Regions from separate parts of the Xanthomonas sp. NCPPB 3174 genome, predicted to be linked through region 2. Evidence: predicted binding sites of a transcription regulator. Region 2 holds the regulator's gene; the other holds the start of a gene.
What was found. Region 2 encodes FliA, which starts transcription of late flagellar genes. Its sites were predicted from a motif close to TAAAGTTTNNCNNNCNNNGGCCGATAA; they were not measured.
Positions count from the first base shown of each region.

Region 1: AC1PK7_RS13885 (STAS domain-containing protein) is a predicted target of FliA. The motif match lies at 1,994-2,020, and genes of this name have one in related genera.

Region 1 covers NZ_CM161517.1:3,127,987-3,135,292, forward strand. The annotation lists gene mfd (transcription-repair coupling factor) at 1-1,636, shown strand, start outside; gene AC1PK7_RS13885 (STAS domain-containing protein) at 2,097-2,417, shown strand; gene AC1PK7_RS13890 (chemotaxis protein CheA) at 2,431-4,506, shown strand; gene AC1PK7_RS13895 (methyl-accepting chemotaxis protein) at 4,564-6,702, shown strand; gene AC1PK7_RS13900 (methyl-accepting chemotaxis protein) at 6,759-7,306, shown strand, end outside.
Region 2 covers NZ_CM161517.1:2,543,275-2,550,580, reverse strand. The annotation lists gene motD (flagellar motor protein MotD) at 1-332, opposite strand, end outside; gene AC1PK7_RS11370 (flagellar motor protein) at 340-1,080, opposite strand; gene AC1PK7_RS11365 (chemotaxis protein CheA) at 1,504-3,258, opposite strand; gene AC1PK7_RS11360 (protein phosphatase CheZ) at 3,263-3,874, opposite strand; gene cheY (chemotaxis response regulator CheY) at 3,875-4,267, opposite strand; gene AC1PK7_RS11350 (RNA polymerase sigma factor FliA) at 4,287-5,036, opposite strand; gene AC1PK7_RS11345 (MinD/ParA family ATP-binding protein) at 5,033-5,917, opposite strand; gene flhF (flagellar biosynthesis GTPase FlhF) at 5,904-7,306, opposite strand, start outside.

The DNA of each region.
Region 1 (7,306 bases), 580 kb from region 2:
CCCCGACCAGCTGGCCGCGATCGACGCCACCCTGCGCGACCTGGCCAGCAGCCAGCCGATGGACCGCGTGGTGTGCGGCGACGTCGGCTTCGGCAAGACCGAGGTCGCGGTGCGCGCGGCCTTCGCCGCGGCCAGCGCCGGCAAGCAGGTGGCGGTGCTGGTGCCGACCACGCTGCTGGCCGAACAGCACTACCGCAACTTCCGCGACCGCTTCGCCGACTACCCGCTCAAGGTCGAGGTGCTGTCGCGCTTCAAGAGCAGCAAGGAGATCAAGGCCGAACTGGAGAAGGTCGCCGCCGGCAGCATCGACGTGATCGTCGGCACCCATCGCCTGCTGCAGCCGGACGTGAAGTTCAAGGACCTGGGCATGGTCATCGTCGACGAGGAGCAGCGCTTCGGCGTGCGCCAGAAGGAAGCGCTGAAGGCGCTGCGCGCCAACGTGCACCTGCTGACCCTCACCGCCACGCCGATCCCGCGCACCTTGAACATGGCCATGGCCGGCCTGCGCGACCTGTCGATCATCGCCACGCCGCCGCCGAACCGGCTGGCGGTGCAGACCTTCGTCACCCAGTGGGACAACGCGCTGCTGCGCGAGGCCTTCCAGCGCGAACTGGCGCGCGGCGGCCAGCTGTACTTCCTGCACAACGACGTGGAGAGCATCGGCCGCATGCAGCGCGAGCTGAGCGAACTGGTACCCGAAGCGCGCATCGGGATCGCCCACGGGCAGATGCCCGAGCGCGAGCTGGAAAAGGTGATGCTGGATTTCCAGAAGCAGCGCTTCAACGTGCTGCTGTCGACCACGATCATCGAATCGGGCATCGACATCCCCAACGCCAACACCATCGTCATCAACCGCGCCGACCGCTTCGGCCTGGCGCAGTTGCACCAGTTGCGCGGCCGCGTCGGCCGTTCGCATCACCGCGCCTACGCCTATCTGCTGGTACCGGACCGGCGCAGCATCACCCCCGATGCGCAGAAGCGCCTGGATGCCATCGCCTCGATGGACGAGTTGGGCGCCGGCTTTACCCTAGCCACCCACGATCTGGAGATCCGCGGCGCCGGCGAACTGCTGGGCGAGGACCAGAGCGGGCAGATGGCCGAGGTCGGCTTCAGCCTGTACACCGAGCTGCTGGAACGCGCGGTGCGCAGCATCCGCCAGGGCAAGCTGCCGGACCTGGACGCCGGCGAGGAAGTGCGCGGCGCCGAAGTGGAACTGCACGTGCCGGCGTTGATCCCCGACGACTACCTGCCCGACGTGCATACCCGCCTGACCCTGTACAAGCGCATTTCCAGCGCCCGCGACAGCGACGGCCTGCGCGAACTGCAGGTGGAGATGATCGACCGCTTCGGCCTGCTGCCGGATCCGGTGAAGCACCTGTTCGCGATCGCCGAACTGAAGCTGCAGGCCAATGCGCTGGGCATCCGCAAGCTGGAACTGGGCGAACACGGCGGGCGCCTGGTGTTCGAGGCCAAGCCCAACGTGGATCCGATGACCATCATCCAGATGATCCAGAAGCAGCCCAGGCTGTACGCGATGGATGGCCCGGACAAGCTGAAGCTCAAGCTGCCGCTGCCGGAGGCGGCCGACCGTTTCAATGCCGCGCGCGGCCTGCTGACCGCGCTGTCGCCACGCTGAGCGACGCGGGCGATCCTGCCCGCGTCCATCCCCGCGGCGCCGCTGGATGCGCACGCGCACGCCGGCCATCTTTCCCTGTCGCTGAGACGCCATCGCGCATGCGGTGGCGTATGGCACGCGCTCGCATGTGATTGATCGCTTCACCAGTGATCTTCACATGAAGATCACGGCTGCGCATCGACGCCTCGCGTTGACATGTTGACGCCTTCACGCGTCTTGCGATTGGCACGCCGCGTGCAACGACATGGGGACCCACCGCACCGGCGCGGTTATGGGATGCGTATCGTGGCACCGGTCTGAACCGCTCAGGCTCGCGTGCAGCCCGCGAGACAAATGGTTCACGCAGGCTAAATATTTCTAAATATTTCCCGTACGCGCCGATATCGCTGGTACCGCAGCCTGCGCGTGCCCTTCCGGGCGTGCCGCCGGCTCTTCACTCGCCCACTGCCGGAGACCCGCCATGCGCTCGACGCCCCCCGACGAACAGGATCCGCCGCTGCAGCTGATCGTGGACGGCGACATGACCATCCGCCGCGCGGCCGAACTGAAGCCGCTGCTGCTGCCCGCGCTGGAGCATCCCGGCGGGTTGCGCCTGCAGTTGCAGGAGGTGACCGACATCGACGCCACCGGCGTGCAGCTGCTGCTGGCCACCCAGGCGGCACTGCGCGCACTGGGACGCCCATTCCAGCTCGAGGGCTGCAGCACCGCGGTCGGCGATGCGCTGGCCCTGCTCGGCCTGGACGACGCGTTCGAGCGCGTCGGCGACGACACCCTTCACTAATCGGCAGCACGACATGAACATGGATCAATTGCTGCAGACCTTCATCGCCGAGAGCCGCGACCTGCTCGAGGACATGGAGCGCAATCTGTTGGAAGCCGAGCGCGGCGAAGCCGGTCCGGATGCGGTCAACGCGATCTTTCGCGCCGCCCACACCATCAAGGGCTCCGGCGGCCTGTTCGACCTGGCGCAACTGGTCGGCTTCACCCACGTGGTGGAGAGCGTGCTGGACCTGGTGCGCGAGCATGCCGTCGCGCTGGATTCGGAGCTGATCCAACTGATGCTGGCCTGCTGCGACCACATCCGCGCGCTGGTGGAAGCCGCGGCCGGCGGCAAGGCCGACGAAGCCACGCTCACCGCCGACGGCGCGCCGCTGCTGGAACGCCTGCAGACCTACCTGCAACCCGCCGCCACGCCGGCGGCCAAGGCGAGCGCCGCCGCGGCAGCGCCGGCCGCGCCCGCGCACACCGGCTACTGGCGGATCTCGCTGCAGTTGTTCACCGATGCGCTGCGCTTCGGCAACTCGCCGCTGCACCTGATCCGCTGCCTGCGCAGCCTCGGCAGCCTGGAAGCGGTGCGCACCCGCCACGACCGCGTGCCGGCGCTGCCGGACCTGGATCCGGAGGCCTGCTACCTGGGCTTCGACATCCTGCTGCGCAGCGACGCGCAACAGGCCGCGATCGAGGACATCTTCGAATTCGTGCGCGACGACTGCGACCTGCAGGTGCTGGCGGTGGACCCGCAGGGCGACGCCGCCAACCTGGATCTACCGCTGCTGGTGGCCGAGGCCGGCAGCCAGGCCAGTGCCGACGATTTCGCCGGGTTCGACAGTGCCGACGCGCCGGCGGCGGCCGCGCCCGCCTTGGCCAGCACGCCGGCGGCAGCGGCCGCCACCGCCGCAAGCGCCGGCCCGGCCAAGACCGCTGGCGCGCGCGGCGACGGCGGCTCGATCCGCGTCGACGCCGACAAGCTGGACCGCATGATCGACCTGGTCGGCGAGCTGATCATCGCCGTCGCCAGCACCGGCGCCAACGCCCAGCGTACCGGCGATGCGCAACTGCTGGAATCCACCTCGATCCTGGCCGGGCTGGTCGAAGAGGTGCGCGAAAGCGCGCTGCAGCTGCGCATGGTCAAGATCGGCGGCACCTTCAGCCGCTTCCACCGCGTGGTCCACGACGTCGCCCGCGAGCTGGGGAAGGACATCGCGCTGGTGGTCAATGGCGAGGACACCGAGCTGGACAAGTCGGTGGTGGAGAAGATCGCCGATCCGCTGACCCACCTGGTGCGCAACGCCATGGATCACGGCATCGAACCGGCCGAGGTGCGCCAGGCGCGCGGCAAGCCGGTGCGCGGCACGGTGCGGCTCAACGCCTTCCACGATTCCGGCAGCATCGTCATCCAGATCAGCGACGACGGCGGCGGCCTCAACCGCGACCGGATCCTGGCCAAGGCGCTGGAGCGCGGCCTGATCGAACCCGGCCGCCAGCTCTCCGACCGCGAAGTGTTCGCGCTGATCTTCGAGCCGGGCTTCTCCACCGCCGAGAAGGTCACCAACCTGTCCGGCCGCGGGGTCGGCATGGACGTGGTCAAGCGCAACATCGCCGCGCTGCGCGGCAGCGTGGACATCAGCAGCCAGCAGGACGTCGGCACCACCATCTCGGTGCGGCTGCCGCTGACCCTGGCGATCATCAACGGCTTCCAGGTCGGGGTCGGCAAGTCGGTGTTCGTGGTGCCGCTGGACGTGGTCGAGGAATGCGTGGAGTTCGCGCCGAACTACCAGAGCGAGTACATCGACCTGCGCGGCAACGTGCTGCCCTACGTGCGCCTGCGCTCGCTGTTCGCCATCGCCGGCGCGCCGCCGGCGCGCGAGAGCATCGTGGTGATCCGCCAGGGTGCGCAGCGGTTCGGCCTGGTGGTCGACACCCTGCTCGGCGAGTGGCAGACCGTGATCAAGCCGCTCTCCAAGGTCTTCGCCCAGGTCAAGGGCATCAGCGGCTCCAGCATTCTCGGCAGCGGTGGGGTCGCGTTGATCCTGGACGTGCCGTCGCTGCTGGGCCAGTTGCAACCCGGCGCCGAATCGCTGGCGGCCTGAGCCGCCGCGTCGCCCGCCGTCATTCCTACGTCGCGCCATCAACCAGGAATCGCCGCCATGTCCCAGAACCGGACGCCCCTTACCACCCTGCCGACGACCGCCGTCGTCGCCGTGGCCCTGCCCGCCGCCGCCGCTGTCGCCGCGCTGGCGCTGCCGCTGGCCAACGGCCTCGCATGGACCCTGGTCGTCGTGGCCACGCTGGTCGCCGGCCTGCTGCTGAGCCGCAGCGTGCGCGCGGCACAGCAGGTGGCCGCTGCCGCGCAGCGCGAGCTGGAGCTGGCCCGCACCGGCCTGCAGGCGCTGGCACAGGGCGAACTGGACCGCGTGGACGCCGCGACCGGCGGCAGCGAGATCGGCCAGGCCCTGCTCGCCGCGCAGCGGCCGCTGCGGCAGTTGCAGGCCGACGTCGCGCACATGACCCGCGCACACGCCGCCGGCGACTGCGACGTGATGCTGGATGCGACGCAAGCCAGCGGCGCCTACCGCACCGTGGCCGGCGATATCAACCAGCTGGTCGGCGCCCACATCGGCGTCTGCAAGCAGGCGATCGACTGCGTGGGCGAGTTCGGCCGCGGCAACTTCGCCGCGCCGCTGGCCGCGTTGCCGGGCAAGAAGGCCTACATCAACGACACCATCGAGCAGGTGCGGCGCAACATGCTCGGCCTGATCGCCGAGATGCGCCGCGTCGCCGAGGAGCACGATGCCGGCGAGATCGACGCCAGCATCGACAGCGCGCACTTCCAGGGCGACTTCCGCAGCATGGCCGACGGCATCAACCGCATGGTCGGCAGCCACATCGCGGTCAAGAAGCAGGCGATGGGCGTGGTCGCCGAGTTCGGCCGCGGCAACTTCGACGCGGACATGCCGCAGCTGCCGGGCAAGAAGGCCTTCATCAACGACACCATCGAGCAGGTGCGCGGCAACTTCAAGCGCCTGATCGGCGAGATCGCGCGCATGTCCGAGGAGCACGACCTGGGCGACATCGACGTGCAGATCGACTGCGCGCACCTGGACGGGCAGTTCTGCGCGATCGGCAAGGCCATCAACCGCATGGTCGCCGCGCACATCGCCGTCAAGAAGCAGGCGCTGAGCGTGGTGGCCGAGTTCGGCCGCGGCAATTTCGACGCGCCGATGCCGCAACTGCCCGGCAAGAAGGCCTTCATCAACGAGATCATCGAACAGACCCGCGGCAACCTGCGCAGCGTCGGCGATGTGATCAAGGTGATGGGCGCGATGGCCGAGGGCGACCTCAGCCGCCAGGTGCAGGGCCACTACGAGGGCGCCTTCGCCGACATGCAGCGCTACGTCAACGCCACCATCGACAAGCTCACCAGCATCGTCAACGAGGTCAACGGCAACGCCGTGACCCTGGCCAGCGCCGCCGAGGAACTGTCGTCCACCGCGCAATCGCTGAGCCAGGCGGCCAGCGAGCAGGCCGCCGGCGTGGAGGAGACCAGCGCGTCGCTGGAGCAGATGACCGGCTCCATCGCGCAGAACGCGGAGAACGCCAAGGTCACCGACAGCATGGCCGCCAAGGCCTCGCGCGAGGCCGCCGAGAGCGGCGAGGCGGTGCGCGCCACCGTCTCGGCGATGAAGGAGATCGCGCGCAAGATCGGCATCATCGACGACATCGCCTACCAGACCAACCTGCTGGCGCTGAACGCGGCAATCGAGGCCGCGCGCGCCGGCGAGCATGGCAAGGGCTTCGCCGTGGTCGCTGCGGAGGTGCGCAAGCTGGCCGAGCGCAGCCAGGTGGCCGCGCACGAGATCGGCGACGTCGCCAGCACCAGCGTGAGCCTGGCCGAGACCACCGGGCGCCTGCTCGGCGAGATGGAACCGTCGATCCGCCGCACCTCCGACCTGGTGCAGGAGATCACCGCCGCCTCCGAGGAGCAGAGCACGGGCGTCGGCCAGATCAACGCCGCGGTCGTTCAGCTCAGCCAGACAACACAGCAATCCGCTGCCAACGCTGAAGAATTGGCCGCCACGGCCGAAGAAGTAAGCAGCCAGGCAGAACAGTTGCAAACGCTCATGAGTTTCTTCACCACCGGCGCCAGCACCGCCCCGGCACCGACCCCGCAACCGCGGCGACTGCCCACGTCGATGCAGCGCACACCACGCGCACGCAGCTTCGGCGGCCCGGCGGCCACCGCCCAGGCCGCGCGCCTGGAAGAAGCCGCGTTCGTCTCGTTCTGATCTCTCCGTCCCGGCCGGTCACGCCGGGGCCTCTCCACTCGCACAGGTACCACGGCATGTCCAACTCTCTCTCGCTGTCCTCCAAGCTGTGGACCGGCTCGGCCATCGCCGTCGTGCTGCCATTGGCTGCTGCGGCGGGCGGGTTCGCCCTCGGCCTGAGCGCCGGGCAAACCCTGGCGCTGGGCATCGGCGCCACGGCGCTGGCCGCCGCGGTGCTGGCCTACACCGTCCATGCCATCACCCGCTCGCTGCGGATCGCCACCACCACCCTGGCGCGCTTTGCCACCGGCAATTTCGAGGTGGTGATGCCGACCATCCGCAACGACCAGGCCTGCGAGGTGCTGCTGGCGCTGCGGCAGGTGCAGACTGGGGTGCGCCAGATCAACGACGAGATCGTGCGCATGTCGCGCGAGCACGACGCTGGCGACATCGACGTGGTGATCGACAGCCACCGCTTCGATGGCGAGTTCAAGGTCATCGCCGAGGGCATCAACCGCATGGTCGGCGACCACATCGCCACCAAGAAGAAGGCGCTGGCCTGCGTGGCCGAGTTCGGCCGCGGCAATTTCGATGCGCCGCTGGAGACGTTCCCGGGCAAGAAGGT
Region 2 (7,306 bases):
TCGCGCAGGTCGTCGCCGCGCTGCGCGGTGCCGGAGGGCAGGCGATTGGGATCGGGCAGGGTCAGCGCCGGGCTGGACTTGATCGGGGTCGGCCGCTCGCCGCCCTGGCCCTGCAGCGCGTGGTCGCCGACCTGCACCGGGCGCAGGGTCGTCGGGGTGCCGCCGAACGCCGCGCTCATCGCATCGGCCATGACCCGGTACTTGGCTTCGTTGATCGTGGACAGCGCGTACATCACCACGAAGAAGGCGAGCAGCAACGTCATCAGGTCGGCATAGGGGATGGCCCATGCCTCGTGGTTGGCGTGCTCGTCGTGGGAGTGCTTGCGGGCCATTGGCAACTCAATGCAAGAATCCGGCCAGTTTCGATTCGATGTTGCGCGGGTTCTCGCCCTGGGCGATGGCGATCAACCCTTCGATGATCATTTCGCGCTCGCCGCAGCTGTGCTTGATCACGCTCTTGAGCTTGGCGGCCATCGGCAGGAACAGCAGGTTGGCCGAGGCGATGCCGTAGATGGTGGCGGTGAACGCGGCGGCGATGCCGTGGCCGAGCTTGCTCGGGTCGGCCAGGTTCTTCATCACCGCGATCAGCCCCAGCACCGCGCCGATGATGCCCAGGGTCGGCGCGTAGATGCCCATGCCCTCGAACACCTTGGCCGCGGCCAGGTCGCAATGTTCCTGGCCTTCCAGGTCGATCTCCAGCATGTGCCGGATGGCTTCCGGCTCCACGCCGTCCACCAGCATCTGCAGGCCCTTGCGCACGAACGGATCCTGCTGCTGCGGCACCTGGTTCTCCAGCCCGAGCAGGCCCTGGCGGCGGGCGATGTTGCTCCATTCCACGATCTGCTTGAGCAGCGCCTGGCGGTCGCTCGGCGGCGGCCACAGGATCCACTTGGCGATCTGGAACGCACGGCGGAACACCGACGGCGGGGTGTGCACCAGGATCGCGGCGACGGTGCCGACGATCACGATCACGAACGCAGCGGGCGACCACAGCGCCGAAATGCCGGCGCCCTTGAGGATGCTGCCGCCGATGAGCGACAGAATCGCCAACAGCAGGCCGATGAGACTGAGCTTGTCCATGCAGGAGGTATCGGCCAGGGGGCGGGGGACTTGATGGGGCGGGATTCGGGAATCGGGATTTGGGATTGGCAAGAGCGCGAGTGCGTAGGGTTGTCGGTACGTCGTAGGAGCGGCTTCAGCCGCGACGCGCTGACTTGGCGCGTTGCCTATGCACGATCGTTCGGATCGTGTCGGCAGGGAGCCGAGCGCCGGGCGTTATCGCCAAACACCGATTCCGGCTTCACCGCGTCGCGGCTGAAGCCGCTCCTACAGAGGAAAAGGAGGTGCATCGGGAGCCGCTGTTTCGATTCCCGAATCCCGAATCCCGAATCCCAGCCTCACCGCGTCGCGGCTGAAGCCGCTCCTACGGCGGAATCAGGGAAAACGAGGCGCCAGGGAAGCCACCGGTGCGAATCCCCACTCCCGAATCCCCAATCCCGGCCCTCAAGCCTTCAAGCCATCCACATCCAGGATCAGCGCCAGGCGGCCGTCGCCGATGAGGGTGGCGCCGGCGTAGCCGGGCAGGCCGCGCAGGGAGCGCGGCAGCGGCTTGATCACCACTTCCTCGCGGCCGCGGACCTGGTCCACGACCAGGCCCATGCGCGATTCGCCGGCCTGCAGCACCACCACGGTGAGCAGCGGCAGTTGCGGGGCGTCGATGTTGAGCCACTGGCGCAGGTCCACCAGCGGCAGGGTGTGCGATTGCCGGTCGAGCACGGCGCGGCCGTCGAACCAGCCCAGCGAGCGGCGCGGGGCGTGCAGCACTTCCACCACGCGCGCCAGCGGCAGCGCATAGACGGTGTCGCCGGCCTGCACCAGCAGGGTCGGCAGGATCGCCAGGGTCAGCGGCACGCGGATCAGGAAGCGGCTGCCGCGGCCCAGTTCCGACTGGATCTGGATCTGCCCGCTGAGCTCGCGGATGCGCGACTGCACCACGTCCATGCCGACGCCGCGGCCGGAGATGTCGGTGACCTCGGACTTGGTCGAGAAGCCGGGCAGGAACACCAGGTGCAGGCATTCCTCGGTGGTCAGGCGGGCGGCGGCCTCGGGATCGATCAGGCCCTTCTCGCGGGCCTTGGCGCGCAGTCGTTCCGGGTCGATGCCGGCGCCGTCGTCCTGCACCTCGATGCTGACGTAGTCGCCTTCCTGCTGCGCCGACAGGCGCACGTGGCCGCCGCGCGGCTTGCCGGTGGCTTCGCGCAGCGCCGGCGCCTCGATGCCGTGGTCGATCGCGTTGCGCACCAGGTGCACCAGCGGATCGGCCAGCGCCTCGACCAGGTTGCGGTCCAGTTCGGTGTCGGCGCCGATCAGCTCCAGTTCCACTTCCTTGTTGAGCGAGCGGGCAACGTCGCGCGCCACCTTGGGGAAGCGCGAGAACACCTTGCCGACCGGCTGCATGCGCGTGCGCATCACCGCCGACTGCAGGCGCGCGGTGGCGATGTCCAGGCTGCTGACCGCGCGGTCCAGTTCCTCGTCGCGCAGGCGCACGCGCAGGGTCTTGAGGCGGTTGCGCGAGAGCACCAGTTCGCCGATCAGGTTGACGATCGCGTCCAGGCGCTTGGTGTCCACGCGCACGGTGTGCTCGGGCTCGGCGGCCTTGGCCGGGGCGGCTGCGGCCTTGGGCGCGGCGCTGGGCGCACGCGGCGCCGGCTGCAGCGCCTGCGGCGTGGCCGCCGGCGGCGCATCGCCGTGCAACTGGTCCAGCAGCGCCTCGAATTCGTCGTCGCTGATCAGGTCGGCATCGCCCGCGGCGGCCGCGGGCGCCTTGGCGGCGGGTGCCGGCGCGGCGCTCTTGGCCGGCGCCGGCGCCGGCGCGGCGTCGCCGTGCGCGTCGAACTGCGCGATCAGCTCCGCCGGCGCGCGCGGCGGCTCCTGGCCGCTGCCGAAGGCGTCCAGCATCGACTGCAGGTAGTCCAGCGACTGCTGCGCGGCGTCGAAGTGCCGCGCCTGCAGGGTGGCCTGGCCGGCGCGGGCCATGCCCAGGGTTTCCTCCGCGGCGTGGCACAGCTCGACCATGGCGTTGATCGCCAGGAAGCCGGCGCCGCCCTTGAGCGTGTGGAAACCGCGGAACACGGCGTTGAGCTGGCCGCTGTCCTCGGGCGCCTGCTCCAGCGACACCAACTGCTCGCCGAGCCGGTCCAGGATTTCCTGGGCCTCGATGATGAAGTCGGCAGCGATGTCGTCGGGTACGGCGCTCATGGCATTACAGTCCCAATCCGGACAGCAGGTCGTCGGCGTCGTGCTGCGACACGCCGTGGCGGTCCAGGCCGGGCAGGGCCGGGCCGGCCAGGCTGCCGTCGGCCTTCTTGTTTTCTTCCTTCGGCGGCAGACCCAGCGCGCCGAAGCCTTCGTGCACGCGGCGTACGATGCCGGCGACGCGGCGGATGATCTGCCCGGTCAGGTCCTGGAAGCTCTGCGCCAGGGCCATTTCGGTGAGGTTGTGGCGGATCTTGTCGAGGATCTCGCTCTGGTCGCCGCTGAGGCCGCCGGCGGCGAGCTGGTCGGCCAGCGCACGGCATTCCTCGGCCAGGTCCAGGGTGCGGTGGCTGGCCTGTTCGGTCATCTCCACCACGTGGTCCAGGCGCGAGCAGGCGTCGTCCAGCTCGCCGGCTTCGCTGGGCACCACCGGCAGTTCGCCGAGCGCCTGCCCCAGATCGCGCGCGAGCCGGCTAAGGCCCTGCATCATCGGCCGCGTGCGCCAGGCGGCGAGGGTGTCGATCTCCCTGCGCCAGCCGGCCTCGTCGCCATTTTCCAGCGCGTCCAGCGCGCCTTGCAGGCGTTCGATCAGGGCGGTACGTTCGGCGGTGGCTTCCATTTAGGCGGTCGCTCCCAGGCGTTCGAAGATCTTGCCCAGCTTCTCCTGCAGCGTCTGCGCGGTGAACGGCTTGATGATGTAGCCGTTCACGCCGCACTGCGCGGCCTCGATGATCTGCTCGCGCTTGGCCTCGGCGGTGACCATCAGCACCGGCAGGTGCTTGAGCTTGTCGTCGGCGCGGATGTTGCGCAGCAGATCGATGCCGGTCATGCCCGGCATGTTCCAGTCGGTGACCACGAACTCGAACGGCGCCGAGCGCAGCGCGGCCAGGGCGCTGTTGCCGTCTTCGGCCTCGGCGGTATTGGTGAAGCCCAGATCGCCGAGCAGATTCTTGACGATGCGCCGCATCGTCGAGAAATCGTCCACGATCAAAATCCGCATGTTCTTGTTCACCACTGACTCCTAAGGGTTCCTATTCTTCGTCTTCCAGACCGGCATCGGCGACCTCGAACGCCTTCAGGCGTCCGCGCAACCGTACCGTGGCCTGGCCATGGATCTGACACACGCGCGACTCGCTGACCCCGAGCACCGCGCCGATTTCCTTGAGGTTCAATTCCTGCTCGTAGTACAGCGACAGCACCAACTGCTCGCGTTCGGGCAACTGCGCGATGGCCTTGCCCAGCTCGCGGCCGAATTCGCTGCGCTCGAGCATCTGCTGCGGATTGGGTCCGCCCTTGGCGATGGTATCCAGTTCGCCATGGTCCTCGATGCGCGACTCCAGGCTCAGCACCTGGCCGCGGGCGGCATCTTCCATCAAACGCAGGTATTCGGGAAGCGGCATGTCCATCGCCGCGGCCACTTCGTTGGCGGCGGCGGCGCGGCCGGTGCTCTGTTCGATCTTGCGGATCGCCGAGGCGGCGTCGCGGGCGCGGCGGTGCACCGAGCGCGGCACCCAGTCGCCACGGCGGATCTCGTCGATCATCGCGCCGCGGATGCGGATCGAGGCATAGGTCTCGAACGAGGCGCCCTGTTCGGCGTCGTAGCTGCGCGAGGCCTCGATCAGGCCGATCATGCCGGCCTGGATCAGATCGTCGATCTCGACGCTGGCCGGCAGCCGCGCCGCCAGGTGGTGGGCGATGCGCCGGACCAGGTCCGAGTGCTGGGTGATGTAGTCGTTGGCGCTGTTGCGTTGGACGGCGCGGTAGTGGGCGGCGGCGTTCATGCGGCCACCCCGCGCTGGATGATGCGTTCGACGAAGAACTCGACGTTGCCGCGCGGGGCGGTCGGCGCCTGCCAGCGCGCGGTGCGCCGGGCGATCTCGCTGATCGCCTGCGCCGACGGGCTGGACGGGTAGGCCTTGACCACCGGCTGCTGGCGCTGCACCGACAGGCGTAGCCAGTCGTCCTGCGGCACGCAGCCCAGGTAGTTCAGCGACACGTCGCCGAGGAACTTCTCGCAGACCCGGCTGAGCTTGTCGTACAGCAGGCGGCCTTCGTTGAGGTCGCGGACCATGTTGGCGACGATCTGCACCCGGTCCACGCCGCGCTCGCGCGAGAGGACCTTGATCAGGGCGTAGGCGTCGGTGATCGAGGCCGGCTCGTCGCAGACCACCACCACCGCGTCCTGCGCGGCCTGGCAGAAGGTCAGCACGCTGTCGGTGATGCCGGCGGCGGTGTCGACGATCATCACGTCCAGCTCGCGCTGCAACTCGGAGAACACGTTGACCAGGCCCACGTGCTGGGCCGGCGGCAACTCGGCCATGTAGCGGCGGCCGGAGGCGGCGGGCACCACCATCAGCCCGTTGGGCATGTCGATCAGCACCTCTTCCAGGGTGCAGCGCCCGGCGACCAGGTCGGCCACGGTGAACTTGGGGGTCAGCCCCAGCAGCACGTCGACGTTGGCCAGGCCCAGGTCGGCGTCCAGCAGCAGGGTGCGCTTGCCCATGTCGGCCAGCGCCATGGACAGGTTGACCGAGATGTTGGTCTTGCCCACGCCGCCCTTGCCGCCGGTCACGGCGATGGTGCGCACCGGACCCAGCGGTTCGCTGCGCGTCGCCGACAGGGGGAAGGCATTGGTCAGATTGACGTAGTCACGCGACGGCATGGGTCTGCTCCGGAGTACAGGGCTTATCGGCAGCGCGCCGCAAATCTTCAAGGCGCAATACCAGGCTGGCGGCGTTGGCGCGGTGCAGGTCGTCCGGCACACGCTGTCCATCGGTCACCCAGGTGATGGGGAGGCGGTGGTCCACGACCACCGACAAGGCACTGCCGAACCGCCCGGTTTCGTCCAACTTGGTCATGATGACCCCCTGTGGGTCGGCGCCGGCGAACCGGCGCACCACCTCGTCCAGGTCGGAGAAATGGGCGTTGGCGGGGAGTACCAGCAAGGATCGGACCACCCGCGAGGCGCGCAGCCAGTGCAGCTGGGCAGCCAGGGCGCGGTCGCGCTGGCCCATGCCGGCGGTGTCGATCAGCACCAGCTTGTAGTCGGCCAGGCGCTCCAGCAGCTGCTGCAGCGCGGCGTCGCTATCGGCCTCGTGCACGGCGATGCCGAGCTGGCGGCCGTAGCTGTGCAGTTGTTCGCGGCCGCCGACGCGGATGGTGTCGGTGGTGACCAGGGCCACGTCGCGGGCGGCATGGCGCTCCAGGAAGCGCGAGGCCAGCTTGGCGATGGTGGTGGTCTTGCCGGCGCCGGTGGGGCCGATCAGGGCGATCACGCCGCCTTCCTCGAGCGGGTCCAGCGGGGCGATCGGCAGGCGCTTGGACAGCAGGCCCAGCATCAGCCCGCGGCCGCGGTGCAGCTCCAGGTCGGCGGGGATCTGCATGACCACGTCGCGGGTGATGCCGCTGTCGAAGCCGTAGTCGTCCATCAGCTCCAGCGCCTGGGCGCGGACCGGCGAGCCGCGCAGGCGCTCGTCGGTGAGGCGGTTCATCTCGCGCTCGATCATCTGCCGCATCAGCGCCAGTTCGTCGCGCAGCTGCGTCAATTGTTCGTCGTTCTGCGGGGCGGGGAAGGTCGGCACCGCCGCCAGCGTGGCGGCCGCCGGGATTCCGGCAGCGGCCGGCGCGTCGGCCTTGGCCACGCCCGGCGCGGCAGGGGCTGTGCTCGGGCTCGCCAGCGGGGTCAGCGCCACCGCGGCGACGTCGTCGCGCCAGGCCGGCATGGCCTCGGCGGCCGGCGCCGGGGTCGCGGCGGCGAACGGGCTGGGCAGGGGCACGCTGATCGGGGCGTTGCGGAACACGTCCTCGGGGATGCTGAACTCGGCGCGGCCGGTGACCGGCGCTGCGGCCTTGGCCGGGGCGGCCTGGCGTGCGGCGGCAGCCGGGGCGGCCGCGGCGGGCATCGCCGAAGCGGCCAGCGCCGCCGGCTGGGTCAGTGGCCGTGCGGCGGGAGCGGCCGGCGCGGCACTGCCGCGGCGTTCGCTGATCGCGGCCATCATCGCCATCGCCGGGCTGGCGGCGGCGCTGTCGCTCCGTGCGGCGCGCGGGGCGG